DNA from 2 places in the Georgenia sp. AZ-5 genome. Region 2 is predicted to be linked to the other one. Evidence: riboswitches for the same ligand, from Rfam matches in the RefSeq annotation. Region 2 holds a riboswitch; the other holds the start of a gene.
The links. A riboswitch is a leader RNA that binds a small molecule or an ion and turns the genes downstream of it on or off. The one in region 2 is predicted to bind glycine.
Positions count from the first base shown of each region.

Region 1: another riboswitch for glycine. It lies ahead of ACF0H8_RS10250 (DMT family transporter); the one in region 2 lies ahead of gcvP (aminomethyl-transferring glycine dehydrogenase).

Region 1 covers NZ_JBINOU010000001.1:2,178,154-2,185,357, reverse strand. Annotated here, with positions in the region: gene ACF0H8_RS10275 (HAD-IIA family hydrolase) at 1-439, opposite strand, end outside; gene ACF0H8_RS10270 (pyruvate/oxaloacetate carboxyltransferase) at 436-1,902, opposite strand; gene ACF0H8_RS10265 (acetyl/propionyl/methylcrotonyl-CoA carboxylase subunit alpha) at 1,899-3,293, opposite strand; gene ACF0H8_RS10260 (acetyl-CoA carboxylase biotin carboxyl carrier protein) at 3,290-3,595, opposite strand; gene ACF0H8_RS10255 (hypothetical protein) at 3,811-3,966, shown strand; glycine riboswitch at 4,253-4,341, shown strand; gene ACF0H8_RS10250 (DMT family transporter) at 4,480-5,442, shown strand; gene ACF0H8_RS10245 (trimeric intracellular cation channel family protein) at 5,581-6,219, opposite strand; gene ACF0H8_RS10240 (amidohydrolase) at 6,452-7,204, opposite strand, start outside.
Region 2 covers NZ_JBINOU010000001.1:3,997,484-4,004,687, forward strand. Annotated here, with positions in the region: gene ACF0H8_RS18535 (ADP-ribosylglycohydrolase family protein) at 1-899, opposite strand, end outside; gene ACF0H8_RS18540 (GntR family transcriptional regulator) at 1,074-1,778, shown strand; partial or broken gene ACF0H8_RS18545 (IS5 family transposase) at 2,160-3,041, shown strand; glycine riboswitch at 3,648-3,747, shown strand; gene gcvP (aminomethyl-transferring glycine dehydrogenase) at 3,897-6,794, shown strand; gene gcvT (glycine cleavage system aminomethyltransferase GcvT) at 6,822-7,204, shown strand, end outside.

The DNA.
Region 1 (7,204 bases), 1.8 Mb from region 2:
TGTACCCGGCCGCGGCGCCGACGACCACGACGTCGCCCAGCTCCGGGCCCCCGGGTTTCACGGGGTCGAACCCGAGCCGGAGCAGCGGTTCCCGCACGCCGTCGTCCCCGACCACCAGGACCCGCGCGCCGGCGTGGTGGGCGGCGATGTACTCGGCCGCGGCGCTGCCGGCGGTGACGAAGTCCTCGTCCGCCACGTCGATCCCCTTGCCGCGCAGGTGTGCGGCGTACTCCCGGGGCGGCCGCTGGGAGGCGTTGGTGCACACGACCACGCTGTGCCCGGCCCGCCTGAGCGCGGTGAGGAGGCTGCCCGCCCCGGGCATCGCCTCTCCCCCGGCGCCGCCGGCGCGGGCGGTGCGCATGAGGCAGCCGTCGACGTCGAGCACCCAGGCGCGGGCGCGGCGGAGCGTCTCGACGGCCGTCGACGGCGGCGTGGTCATCGCGTTCCTCCCGCGGGGCTGCGCTCGAGGCTGAGCCGGGTGGTGCCGTCGTCGACGGAGATCGAGGTCACCGAGGGGCGCTCGTCGAGCGCCGCCAGCAGGCGCGTGAGCGAGCGCGCGGGCTCCGTGCGGGCGGCGTACATGGCGTCCACCTGCTCGGCCGGCATCACCGCGCGCAGCAGCAGCTCCTCGTCGCTGATGTGCTTGCCGAAGCGGCGGCGCAGGTCCGCGATGGTGATGTCGCCGCCCTCGTTCACGGCCTGCTGGCCGCGCCGGGTGCTCAGGGCCCGGTCCAGCAGCTCGGGGCTCACCGGGCCCGGCAGGGGCCCGAAGTCGCCGCGGAGGAGGTCGATGACCTCGTCGGAGATCTGCTTGTACCGCTCGCCGGCGATGACGTTGAGGGTGGCCTGGGCGACGATGTACTGGGCGAACGGCGTCATGACGATGGGCCAGCCGAGGTCCTCGCGGACCTGGACGGACTCCTCGATGACGGCGTCGAAGAGCTCGGGGCGGCGGATCTCGGCGAGCTGGCGGCGGGTGGTGGACTGCACGCCGCCGGGGATGGTGTGGCGGTAGTAGGCCTCGTCGTACTGGTTCGGGGTGCCCGCCGGCAGGTTCTTGATCCTCGCCTGGCGCACGAGGTACGCCGAGGCGCGGTCCATCGCGTCCAGGTCGACGTCCACGTCGTGGCCCCGCGCGCGGAGGTTGGCGACCAGGCGCTGGGCCTCCGGGTGCGAGCTGCCGTTGGCCAGCGGCGGCAGGGCGCAGTGGATGGTCGTCATGCCCAGGTCCGCGGCCTCCAGCACCGTGATCGGCGAGAGCCCGGTGGTGCTGTGGGAGTGGATCTCGTCGAGCTTCTTGCGGCGCAGGCTGCCCTGGAGCGCGGGCACGAGCGTCCTCACCCGGTCCGGCGTGAGCAGGCCGGCCGGGTCCTTGAGGTAGATGCTGTCGATGGCCGGCGAGTCGTCCAGCTCGGCGATCTTCCGCGCGAAGTACTCGTCGGTGTGGACCGGGCTGGTGGTGTAGCAGATGCCGCCGACGACCTCGTCGAAGCCGACCCGCTTGGCCATCTCCGCGGTGCGCCTGGCGCCCTCCATGTCGTGCATGGGGTCGATGACCCACAGCCGGCTGATGCCGTTGCGGGCGAGAAGCGTGAAGGCGAGCTCGAAGACGGCGTCGGGCGTGCGGTGAAAGGTGATGAACCGCTTGCCCGTGGTGAGGAAGCCGAGGCGGGTGCGGGGCATCCGGTCGCGCGCCGCCCGGAGCCGCTGCCAGGGGTCCTCCCGGTGGTAGCGCACCGCCGTGGCCATGAGCGTGGAGGTCAGGAGCTCGACGGCGCGGTAGCCGACCCGGTCGAGGTCGGGCGTGACGCCCTCGACCATGCGGGTGGTCACGCCGGTGGCGCCCCACAGGCTCTGGTTGCCGTCCCGCAGGGAGACGTCCACCAGCGAGATGTCGCTCATCGGGCCTCCTGCAGGGGGGACGCTGCGGCCGCCGCGTCGGCCGCCGGCGCGGGGTCGGTCAGCAGGCGGTCGAGCCAGCGGGTGGTGACGGTGTTCTGCCGGTACGCCGGCTCCGCCACGATGCGGCGCAGCAGCGGCAGCGACGTGGTCAGCCCACCGATCTCGAAGCGCTCGAGCCCCTCGCGCAGGCGGTCGACGGCGGCGGCGCGGTCCGGCCCCCACGCGACCTGCTTGGCCATGAGCGCGTCGTAGAAGGGCGGGAAGCGGTAACCCTCGTAGATGTGCGAGTCCAGGCGCAGGCCCCCGGCGACCGAGGGACGCCACCGGGTGACGGTGCCGGGCGACGGGGCGAGCCCGTTCTCGGGGTCCTGCGCGGTGATCCGCGCCTCGATCGCGTGGCCGTGGAAGGTCACGTCGTCCTGGGAGAGGCTCAGCGGCTCGCCCAGCGCCGCGAGCAGCTGCTCGCGGACGAGGTCGACGCCGGTGACCGCCTCGGTGACGGGGTGCTCGACCTGGATCCGGGGGTTGACCTCCAGGAAGGCGAGCTCGTCGCGGTCGACGTCGTAGAGGAACTCCACGGTCCCCAGGCCCACGTAGTGCAGGGCCCGGGCGATGCGAACGGCGCTGTCGTGCAGCAGCTCGCGGGTCGGCGCCGGCAGGGCGGCGCAGGGGGACTCCTCGACCACCTTCTGGTAGCGGAACTGCACCGAGCACTCGCGCTCGCCCAGGTGCACCACGTTGCCGTGGCGATCGCCGAGGACCTGGACCTCGACGTGCTTGGCATCCTCGACGAAACGCTCGAGGAACACCGTGCCGTCCCCGAAGGCGGACTGCGCCTCCGCCGAGGCGACCCGCCAGGCCTCGTGGAGGCCTGGCGGGTCCTGGACCCGCTTCATCCCCCGCCCGCCGCCGCCGTGCGCGGCCTTGACCAGGACGGGATAGCCGATCTGCTCCGCCAGGCGCTCGACCTCCTCGGGCGTGCGGGCCCGGCCGCCCGCCGAGACGGGGACACCGACCGACTCGGCCAGGTCCCGGGCCGCCAGCTTGTCCCCCAGCGCGCGCAGCGCCTCCGGGCTGGGCCCGACGAACACGAGGTCGTTCTCGGCGCACGCCTCGGCGAACTCGGCCCGCTCGGCGAGGAAGCCGTACCCCGGGTGCACCAGGGTGCAGCCGGTGGAGACAGCGGCCTGCACCACGGCCGGGACGTTCAGGTAGCTCTCGGTCGGCCGCGGACCGCCGAGGGTGACCGTCCGGTCGGCGCGCCGCGCGCCCAGGGTCGCGCGGTCCGCCGTCGAGACACCGAGCACGGTCTCCAGGCCGAGGCGCTGGCACGCCTCGATGATCCGCACCGCGATCTCCCCGCGGTTGGCCACGAAGACCCGGGGCGTCATGACGCCTCCCGGATCACGAAGAGGGGCTGGTCGAACTCCACCAGCTCCCCGTCACGGGCGTACGACGCCACGACCTCGCCGGCGACGCCCGCGACGACGGAGTTCATCAGCTTCATCACCTCGATGATGCAGAGCACCGAGTCCGCCTCCACCGTGTCGCCCGGCTCCGCGAACGGCGGCTCGCCCGGCTTGGGCGAGCGGTAGAAGGTGCCGAGCATCGGGGCCCGCACGAGCACGTGCCCCGGCGGCAGCGCCTCCGGGGAGACGTCCTTCTCGTCGCGAGCGGGCAGGGTGGCGAGCACGGCGGGGCTCGGGCTGTCGGTGGCGGCACCGGCCCGGCGGAGCGGTCTACGACGGTGCCGCCGGCGATGGGATGCTCGCCGGCCGGGCCCGGGGCGTCGTCACCCGCCGGCGGGCGACGCTCCTGGGTGTGCGGCACCGGCGGGGCCGGTTCGCGTGAGGCCGCGACGCCGTTGCTCCGGGCCTCCGCCTCACTCAGGAAGCCACCGCGGCGCACGTGGATCCGCAGGGAGCCCTTCTCGTACAGAAAGTCCGTGAAGTCGGTCTTGTCGAGCTGCTCGATGATCGCTGCGAGCTCCTCGAGATCAACGTCCATGCGGCCCAAGCCTCCTTGCTTGCCGACGTGCATGTGGGGGTGCCACCTGTGCCGTGAGCAGCAAACTAGGAACCGGTCCCCCATACCGCAATGGAAAGGCGCGGACATTCCACCATGGGGTATCGCTCCTGCGGCGCAGCCCGCGGGCCGGCTCGCGGGTGAGGGCCCCGACGCCCGACATCGACGGATCCGGATCTCGGGCGCCCTGCCGTGGTGCCACGGGTCGAGCCACGCTCCGCCACCCCACCCGGGACGGTTCACGGTGAGACGGCTAACTGGACACGTTGGCAGCTGCAGTCGTCCGATGCGGCATACTTGTCCCGTCAACAACTGAACATGCCACCGAACCGCGGCGGGAGAGTCCCGCAACAGCGGGCGCCGAAGGAGCAACCTCCCCGGGAATCTCTCAGGCCCCCAAACCGCCGCCGGCGAGGCTCCTCTGGAAAGCAACCCTGCGGGGTTCACCGACGGTGCAAGCGGGTCCCGACCCGCGAAAGCTCTCAGGTCCGATGACAGAGCGGGGAGACACCATCCCCGGTGCGCCTGCCGCACCCTGTCCTGAGGAGTTCTGTGGCTCTCTCCATCGACGCGCCCACGCGCGTGCAAGATTCTCATCGCCTCTCCGCCCGGCCGGTCGCGCCGCGGACGAACCGTCGTCTCGGTGTCGTGGCGATCGTCGCCTCGGCCACAGCGATGGGCGCCGCCGGGCTGTTCGGCCGGCTGGCCACTCCGGCCGACGCGGTGATCGGCGAAGCCCTCACGTTGGGCCGCATGCTCGTCGGGGCGCTCGGCATGCTCGTCCTGCTCACGGTCTCGCGTCACCTCGGCCAGCTGCGCCGAGCCCGCCTGTCCTGGTCGGTCGTGCTCGGCGGGGTCTTTCTCGGCATCTCACTCGCGACATACCTGTCCGCGACCGTGCTCATCGATCTCTCGCTCGCCGTGGTGCTGCACTACATCGGCCCGGCGCTCGCGACGCTGCTCGCCCGCGTGATGCTCAAGGAGCGCATCACCCACCCCGACCTCCTGTCCCTGGCCGCCAGCTTCCTCGGGATGATGCTGGCCGCCGGTCTGGTCGGCGGGGCGCCGTCCCCGGCCTCCGACCAGCAGACCCTCGGGGTCGTTCTCGGCGTCGTCTCCGGCGTCTTCTACGGGGCGGCGCTGCTGTGCTACCGCTACAGGTCCGACATGCCGGCCGACGTTCGCAGCTTCTGGAACTTCACCTTCGGCACCGTGGCCACCGGGGCCATGGTGGCTCTGGCTCGTCCCGACCTGTCCGGGATGACCCCGACCCACTGGGTCTGGGCCGGCGGGTTCTTCCTGGTCTGCGGTCTTCTGGCGCTGGGGCTGCTGGTCGTCGCGGGCAAGCACCTGCGCGCCGCCGAGCTCTCCGGCCTGTCGTACTGGGAGGTCGTGGTGGCGATGATGATCGGGGCGGCCGCGTTCGGCGAGTCGGTCTCGCTCCTGGCCGTCCTCGGCGCCGGGCTCATCGTCGTGGGGGCGGTGCTGCCGCTGCTTTCCGGTCGGCCCCGCTGAGCACCAGCCCACCCGCCCGGGCGCGCGGCCGACGGAAGCCCTCCCGCCCGGGCGCGGCGGAGCTCCCACGCCCGGTACCGACGCCAGCCGGACGTGGACGGGAGACCGCCATGCCGGGACGGCGGCCGTCCTCCGCTCTCACGACTTCTCGCGGTCGTGACGGCGGCGAGCGGCTGGGGCGTCGATGTTGAACCGCAGGCCCAGCATGCGGATCGTGAAGCACACGACGGCGCCGAGCACCGCGCCAGAGACCCCGAGGACCGGGTGGTGGGCGGTGGCCACGGCGATGGCAGCGCCGATCACGGCCGGGACCGCGTAGAGACCGCTGGCGAGCACGGACGGGATCTCGCGGATGAGCACGTCCCGGATCGTCCCGCCGCCCACCGCCGTCACGGCACCGAGGAGGATGGCCGGTGCGGGATCGAGACCGAACGCGATCGCCTTCTGCGCACCCACCACGGCGAACACGCTCAGTCCCACGGCGTCGAGAACGAGCATCGAGTGGTGGATCAGCCGGGGAAGCTGGCTGACGAAGAAGGCGATGAGGGCGCCGCCGGCGGCGACGGCCAGGTAGTACCGATCGGTGAACGCCGCCGGAGGCACCGCCCCGATGCACAGGTCCCGAACCAGGCCGCCACCGAGGGCGGTGATGACGCCCAGCGTCAGGATCCCGACGATGTCGACCCGGGTCTTCTCCGCTGCGGTGAAGGCTCCGTTGACGGCGAAGGCGAAGACACCGAGCAGATCCAGAGCACGGACGGCGTCAGCGGCGGACACGGCAACTCCCCTTCCTGGGAGAACGGCAACACCCTGAATCGGCGGGCTCCCGGGCGACCTCGCGGACCGTGGCCCCGGTGCTGCATCGCTCGGCTCCGGCGGGGTGCTGCACCGCTCGGGTCCCGCCGGCGACGGCGGTGCCCGATCCCGACCGGAGGTCCCCTTCGCGCCATGACGCTGGCGGCTGCGTCGCCACAGGCGCCGCCAGGCCTGATGATTCCACCAGCCGGCGCTACGCCGCCAACCACGCCAGTGCGGCCACGACGGCGGCAGCGGTGCCGGTCCGCAGGGTCGGCCGCATCACGGGCGCGAACGTGGGCGAGTGGTTGCCCGGGACATCCTCGGCCAGAGTGCCCCGCGCCGCAGCGGTCCGGTAGAGGTCCGGGTCGATGCCGCCGATGGCCCAGTAGGTGTACGGGGCTCCCAGCGCGTCAGGCACCGCCGAGAAGTCCTCACTGGCGGTCTGACGCCCGAAGTCTCCGGCCGCCTCACCGAAGTACTCGCGAAACGCGGCGGTGACCCTCGCGGTGACGTCCGGGTCGTTGTCGGTCAACGGGTAGCGGTCGTAGCTCTCGAACTTCGGCTCCCGCGGTGACCCCGAGGCCGCGCACTCCGCGCGGACGATCCGCCTCACGGCGGCGACCATCCGCGCCCGGGTCTGCTCGCTGTAGGCACGCAGGTTCAGCTCGAGCAACGCATGGTCGTCGATGATGTTGCTCTTCGCGCCCACGGCGATCCGGCCCACCGTGAGGACCGCGAACTCCCCGGGGGGCAGCTCCCGGGAGACCACGGTCTGCAGGCGGATGACGATCATGGCGGCAAGCACCGCGGGATCGACGGCCAGGTGCGGCATCGACCCGTGGCTGCCGCGACCGTAGACCGTCACCCGCACACTCTCCGCGAGCGAGAGGAACGGGCCCGAGCGGGTCCCGACGGTGCCGGCAGGATGGGCCAGGACATGCTGGCCGAAGACGACGTCCGGCTT
Region 2 (7,204 bases):
GCCACGGCGGTCCACCAAGGGTCACCGGCAGCGGCGACGAAGAAGCCGATCGCCGCGGGAACCGCCTCGGAGGTGTGCAAGCCTGTGCCGACGCACGCGGCGATCTCGGTGATGGCGGTGTCGAGGTCCGGGCTTGTCGAGGCGATCTGGACGGCCTGCTCTATGCGGCGGCGTACCAGGGCGCCGGCGACCTCGCGCCCCTCGGTTGCGCCGATCTCGTGGCCGAGGTCGGCGCCGGTGAGCGCTCCGCGGACGACGTCGAGGATCGTTGCGTCGTCGCGAAGCGCTACGGCGACTGCGGCGGCGATGGCACCCGCGCCGGAGACCCCGATCGATGTGAAGTGGCTCGGCTGGCACGTCACGGCGGCGACCCTGACGGCAGCCTCGATGTCGCCAGGGTGTACCAGGCCGGCAGGAGCGACGCGCATGGCCCCACCGTTGCTGGCCCCGACCGTCGCCTCACGGCCGTCTCGTCCGATGGTCTCTGGATCTGCGCCGGCCTTCAGAGCGTCGATGGCCTTGCGCGTGCTCGGACCCGCGAAGTGGGGAAAGTAGTCAGGGTTCCGGGACCAGGTGATGAGCATGTCCGCCACGTCCCGTGCCGTGACGGTTCCTCCGCCGCGCACGAGAGCCTCGGCCAGCAGGATCATCTGGCTGGAGTCGTCGGTGATCTGCGCGGCGCGGCGGCCCTTGGCGTACGGGGAGTCCATCGGCGGGGCGAAGAAAGTCTCGACCCGGCCGCCGAAGGTCTGACGGATCTCGGCGATGCTGCGCTGCTCGGTCGGTGCACCGAGGGCGTCACCGATGGTGGCGGCGGCCAGCGAGCCGAGGATCTTCTCCCTCAGCCGGGTGAAGCCGGCTGCCGGCTCCCTCGTCACGGACAGTTCCTGTGCGGTCATCGTGTCCCCTCGTCTCGGCGGCCGACTCTGGCCACCCGGCTGGTGACGTGGAACACTAGGATGTGTACCAACAAGTGTCAACACTTGTTAGAACAAGTTGTGACGAGTCGTCGGACGGCCGGCCGTACCTGGATTCCAGCCGCTCCGCGGTCAACTGGCGACAGGGAGCCTGAGATGACAACCGCACATCAACGCGTCGCCGAACTCTTGCGCGAGGAGATCTCCAGCGGACGCTGGGGGCCGGGCACACAACTTCCCGGCGAGCTCGAGCTCATGGGTACTTACGGAGTTTCCCGGAACACCATCCGGCGCGCCCTGGACACGCTCTCGAACGCCAACCTGGTGCGCCGGCAGCAAGGAAAAGGCACCTTCGTCGCCGAACAAGGCGTCAGTCACGTCCTCGGCGACCTCAAGAGCTTCACCGACATCATCGCCGACCTCGGGATGCAGCCTGGCATTCGGGCGGTGCGCGTATGCGTCGACCCCAGCGCGCCGGACGCCGCGCGCAAGTTTCTACCGGGTGCGCACCTCTGGCTGATCGAACGGGTCCGCACAGCCAACAGCCAGCCATTCGGCTTCATGCAGTCATGGGTTCCAGACGCGCTGGCGACCGCGGTCACCACGGAGGCCCTCACGGAGAGGCAATCCCTCTACCGCTTGATGGACGAAACCTTTGGCCTCAGGCCGAGCGAAGCCACTGAGATCATCAGGGCCGAAGCTGCGACCGCCAGCGAGGCTCAGGCCCTGGAGGTTCCGGAGGGCAGCCCGTTGCTGAGCACCTATCGCTGGACCATGGACCACCGAGGCCAGCCCATTGAGTACGTCAGAAGCGCGTCCCCGGGGAGCCTCTACGAGTACGTCGTCAAGCTGCAGCAATAAACCTTGCCCTACAGCGTTGCAGCGTCGGATCAGCCTCATCGGGGGCGTAAGCCCGAAGCTCGCCGCATGGGCATGGTCCGAACCACCCCGTCGAGGACGATCCGATAAGCACCACATCCTTATGACAAAACGTCGTCTGCGTATCTCATCCGATACATCACCGCGTGTCGAGCCCCACTGAAGTTGAGCAATTCCCACTGGACCTGAGCAGCGACCTGCGCAAGCCCCATTGGAAGTGAGCAGCGCGCCTCCCCTGGTCGGTGCGTGGGTGGCGTGGACTGGGCGGGTGTCGGCTTGACCCTTCAGGCCGCAGCGACTAGGGCGTGTCTCCCAATAGTCGAGCCGTTGGGCTGAAACGCTGCGGGGGTGTCGCGTACTGCCGTGCTGACGGATGCCCAGTGGGAGTTGATCGAGCCGTTGATGCCGTCCTCGGAGGGCCGTCGGGGACGGCGGTTCCGGGACCACCGCGCGGTGGTGGAGGGCATCGTCTACCGCTACCGCACCGGGATCGCCTGGCGGGACCTGCCCGAGTGCTTCGGCCCGTGGCAGACGGTGTGGAAGCGGCACCGCCGCTTCAGCGGCGACGGGACCTGGGACAAGATCCTCACCACCATGCTCGCGCAGGCGGACGCGGCCGGGCTGATCGACTGGGAGGTGTCGATCGACTCCACGATCAACCGTGCCCACCAGCACGCCACGAACCTCCCGAGGGACACAGGGGGACCTGTCGAATTACATGAAACTGGACGAGGAGCCGCCTGACCACGCCATCGGCCGCTCCCGCGGCGGACTGAGCACGAAGATCCACCACGTCTGCGACGGCAACATGCGCCCGCTGGTGATGGTGCTCGGGCCAGGGCAGGGCGGGGACTCGCCAATGTTCGAGCACCTCATGAACTCTGTGCGCGTGCCCCGGCTGGGCCCTGGGCGGGCCCGACCACGCCGGTGCGGGCCCTGGCCGACAAGGCCTACTCCTCCAGGGCGAACCGGGCGCTGCTGCGCCGGCGCGGCATCCAGGCCGTCATCCCCGAACGCTCCGACCAGATCGCCAACCGCAAACGCCGCGGTTCCAACGGCGGCCGGCCCGTCACCTACGACACCGAGGCCTACAAGCGGCGCAACGTCGTCGAACGCTCCTTCAACGTCTTCAAGCAGTGGCGCGCCCTGGCCACCCGCTACGACAAGCTCGCCCTGACCTACCGCGGCGGAGTTCTCCTGCGAGCGATCACCATCTGGCTCAACGCATTAAGAGACACGCCCTAGGAGACCGACTCGGGACGGGTTTGTACTGCGCTATGTCCCCCTGCAGATGTCGCGCGCGACGCATAGTTCGAAGCTGGCGCTGAGGTGGCATTGGAGCACGGTCGTCCCGTGCGGGAGTTCCCGTCCTACCGGGGCCAGCGGAACTGGCGAGCCTGTGGGGGTCGGCCACCGTGGGCGCACACGTGGGCTATGAGTCCTGGCTCGAGCGCGACCACGTCATGGCGCTGGACTTCGACAGCAAGGCGCTGGAGTTCGACAGCAACGTGGTGGCGTTGGCCCCGCAGCCGTTCTGGTTCGACTTGAGCTTCAGAGAGCGTCATCAGCGTGCGGGCCCAGGTGATGTCCTCTCTGCGGCACCTTGTCGCGGAGTCCGTGCCGGAAGGTTGCCACGACGATCTGAAGCGCCAGCTCACCGTGCCACGACTGCCGTCGCCGGCCGATCCCGTGCGCAACCGGCACTTTCCCGCACCACGTTGCGGAAACGGATCCGTGTGCCCACCGTCAGGTGAGGGCGGAGCGCTCATGGCGCGGGAGCGTGGTGAAGCTGTTGCACACGTCGGATGGTTCCACTACCTTGTGACCGCAGTCACAAACCTATATGGCCGTTGAAGCGCGGCGGGAGAGTCCCGTCCAGCACGATCGGTCGGGCGCCGAAGGAGCAATTTCCTCCCCGGGAAACTCTCAGGCCCCGTACCGCCGCGACGAGGCGCATCTGGAAAGTAGCACGTTGTCGTGCTCGCCGAAGGAGCAAGCCCCGCCCCTGTCTGGGTGGGGCGGAAACTCTCAGGCTGTGCAACAGATCGGGGAGGAACCAAGAAGCCGCGCGGCGACCGCGCAGAATTCTGGAGTTCCTCTATGACGATCATCTTGGCTCGCCCCACCACTGTGCGCGCGAGCGACGAGCACGCTTTCGCCCACCGCCACATCGGCCCCTCCGACGCCGACGCCGCGTCGATGCTGCACACCCTCGGCTACGACAATCTCGAAGAGCTGGTCGATGCCGCGGTGCCCGCGGACATCCGCCAGAAGGCACCGCTGGATCTGCCTGCGCCACGCGCCGAGGCAGAGGTCTTGCGGGACCTGCGCATGCTGGCCTCGAAGAACGTTCCGAAGACCCAGATGATCGGCCAGGGCTTCTACGACACTCTCACCCCGCCGGTAATCCTGCGCAACGTCCTGGAGAACCCGGCCTGGTACACCGCCTACACCCCGTACCAGCCGGAGATCTCTCAGGGTCGTCTGGAGGCGCTGCTGAACTTCCAGACGATGGTGGCGGATCTGACCGGGTTGCCGGTGGCCAACGCCTCGCTGCTCGACGAGGCCTCCGCCGTGGCCGAGGCCGTGCTGTTGATGCGCCGGTCCAACAAGGCCCGGGCCGAGGCGAAGACCGTCCTGGACGTGAACCTCTTCCCGCAGACCATCGCCGTCGTCAAGGGCCGGGCCGAGGCCCTGGGCTTCGAGGTCGAGGTCGCTGACCTCTCCGCGGGGCTGCCCACGGGTGAGATCTCCGGGATCGTGCTCCAGCAACCAGGTGACAACGGCGCGGTCGTGGACCACGCGTCGGCCATCGCCGCGGCCAAGGACCGCGGGGCCATGGTCACCGTGGCCGCCGACATCTTGTCCCTGGCGTTGATCGTCCCGCCCGGGGAGCAGGGTGCGGACATCGCCGTGGGCAACACCCAGCGCTTCGGGGTCCCGCTGTTCTTTGGCGGACCCCACGCTGCCTATATGGCCGTTCGTCCGGGCCTGGAGCGTTCCCTGCCGGGCCGCCTGGTGGGCGTGTCCGCCGACGACGCCGGAGTGCCGGCCTACCGCCTGGCCCTGCAGACCCGTGAGCAGCACATCCGCCGGGAGAAGGCCACCTCCAACATCTGCACCGCCCAGGCGCTGCTGGCTGTCGTGGCGTCCATGTACGCCGTCTATCACGGCCCGGCCGGCCTGAAGGCGATCGCCCAGCGCGTTCACCGCCACGCCCGCACCCTCGCCGCGGTGCTGGCTGGGGCCGGCATCGAGCTGGTGACCGGGCAGTTCTTCGACACCGTTCGCGCCCGCGTGCCAGGCCGCGCCACGGCAGTGGTCGAGGCCGCCGAGGCGCGAGGTGTGAACCTGCGCCTGGTCGATGAGGACACCGTCTCGGTCTCGGCCGACGAGGCGACCACGCTTGAGCACCTGGTGACAGTTGCGGAGGCCTTCGGCGTCGCCGACGCCGAGCAGGCGGTGGATACCGCACAGGACCAACTGCGTGGCGGGGACTACGCCCTGCCGTCGGAGCTCGTGCGCACCTCGGCGTACCTGACGCACCCGATCTTCAACACGATCCGCTCCGAGACCCAGATGCTGCGCTACCTGCGCCGGCTCGCCGACCGGGATCTGGCCCTGGACCGGACGATGATCCCGCTGGGCTCGTGCACCATGAAGCTGAACTCCACCGCCGAGATGGAATCCATCTCCTGGCCGGAGTTCGCCAGCATCCACCCCTTCGCCCCCGGCCACCAGACCGCCGGGTGGCGCGAGCTCATCGCCGACCTCGAGGCGCGCCTGTGCGCCGTCACCGGCTACGCCGGGGTCTCCATCGCCCCCAACGCCGGCTCCCAGGGCGAGTACGCCGGGCTGCTGGCCATCCGCCAGTACCACCTCGCCAACGGCGACACCGAACGGACCGTCTGCCTGATCCCCGCCTCCGCCCACGGCACCAACGCCGCCTCCGCCGTGCTGGCAGGGCTCAAGGTCGTCGTTGTGAAGACGGCCGCCGACGGCACCATCGACGCCGCGGACCTCGACGCCAAGATCGAGGCGCACCGCGACCAGCTGGCCGCCATCATGATCACCTACCCCTCCACGCACGGGGTGTACGACGCCGACGTGCGCGAGGTCTGCGACAAGATTCACGCCGCCGGCGGCCAGGTCTACATCGACGGCGCCAACCTCAACGCCCTCGTCGGGCTGGCCCAGCCCGGCCGCTTCGGCGGGGACGTGTCCCACCTGAACCTGCACAAGACCTTCTGCATCCCCCACGGGGGCGGCGGGCCCGGCGTGGGCCCCGTGGCCGTGGCCGAGCACCTCATGCCGTTCCTGCCGGGAGTCGCGGCCGGGGAGTCCAACGGGCGCGCCGGCACACCGGTCACCTCCACCCCGTATGGCTCCGCCGGCGTGCTGCCGATCTCCTGGGCCTACATCGCGATGATGGGCGCCGAAGGCCTCACGGACGCGACCAAGACCGCGCTGCTGACGGCCAACTACGTCGCGGCCCGCCTGACCGAGCACTTTCCGGTCCTCTACACCGGCAACCGGGGCCTCGTCGCCCACGAGTGCATCCTGGATCTGCGCGAGCTCACCGCCAAGACGGGGGTCACCGCCGAGGACGTGGCCAAGCGCCTGATCGACTACGGCTTCCACGCCCCCACCCTGTCCTTCCCGGTGGCCGGGACGTTGATGGTCGAACCCACCGAGTCCGAGGACCTCCCCGAGCTGGACCGGTTCATCGAGGCCATGATCGCGATCCGGCAAGAGATCGACCAGGTCCTGGCCGGGGAGTTCACCGTGAAGGACTCGCCGCTGCGCCGGGCCCCGCACACGGCGACCGCGGTCGCGGCCACCGACTGGGACCGCCCCTACAGCCGCGAGCAGGCCGCCTTCCCGGTCGCCTCGCTGCGCCAGGACAAGTACTTCCCTCCGGTGGGCCGGATCGACGGTGCGGCCGGGGACCGCAACCTGATCTGCTCCTGCCCGGCCCCCCAGGCCTTCGAAGACTGAACCGGCGCAGCCACGAAAGGCACCGACATGACTGTCAGCACCACTTCCCGACACACCGCCCTGCACGAGCAGCACGCCGCCCTGGGGGCCTCCTTCACCGACTTCGGGGGCTGGGACATGCCGTTGAAGTACGCCTCCGAGCTGGCCGAGCACCGAGCTGTGCGCCAGACGGCCGGGCTGTTCGATCTCTCCCACATGGGTGAGGTGCGCGTGCTGGGACCGGACGCGGGCACGTTCCTGAACACGGCCTTGGTCGGCAACCTCGCCGCGATGGCCGTGGGGCGGGCCAAGTACTCCCTGATCTGCACCCCTGAGGGCGGGATCATCGACGACCTGATCAGCTACCGGCTGGCGCAGAACGAGTACCTGGTGGTGCCCAACGCCGGCAACGCACCGGCCGTCGTCGCCGC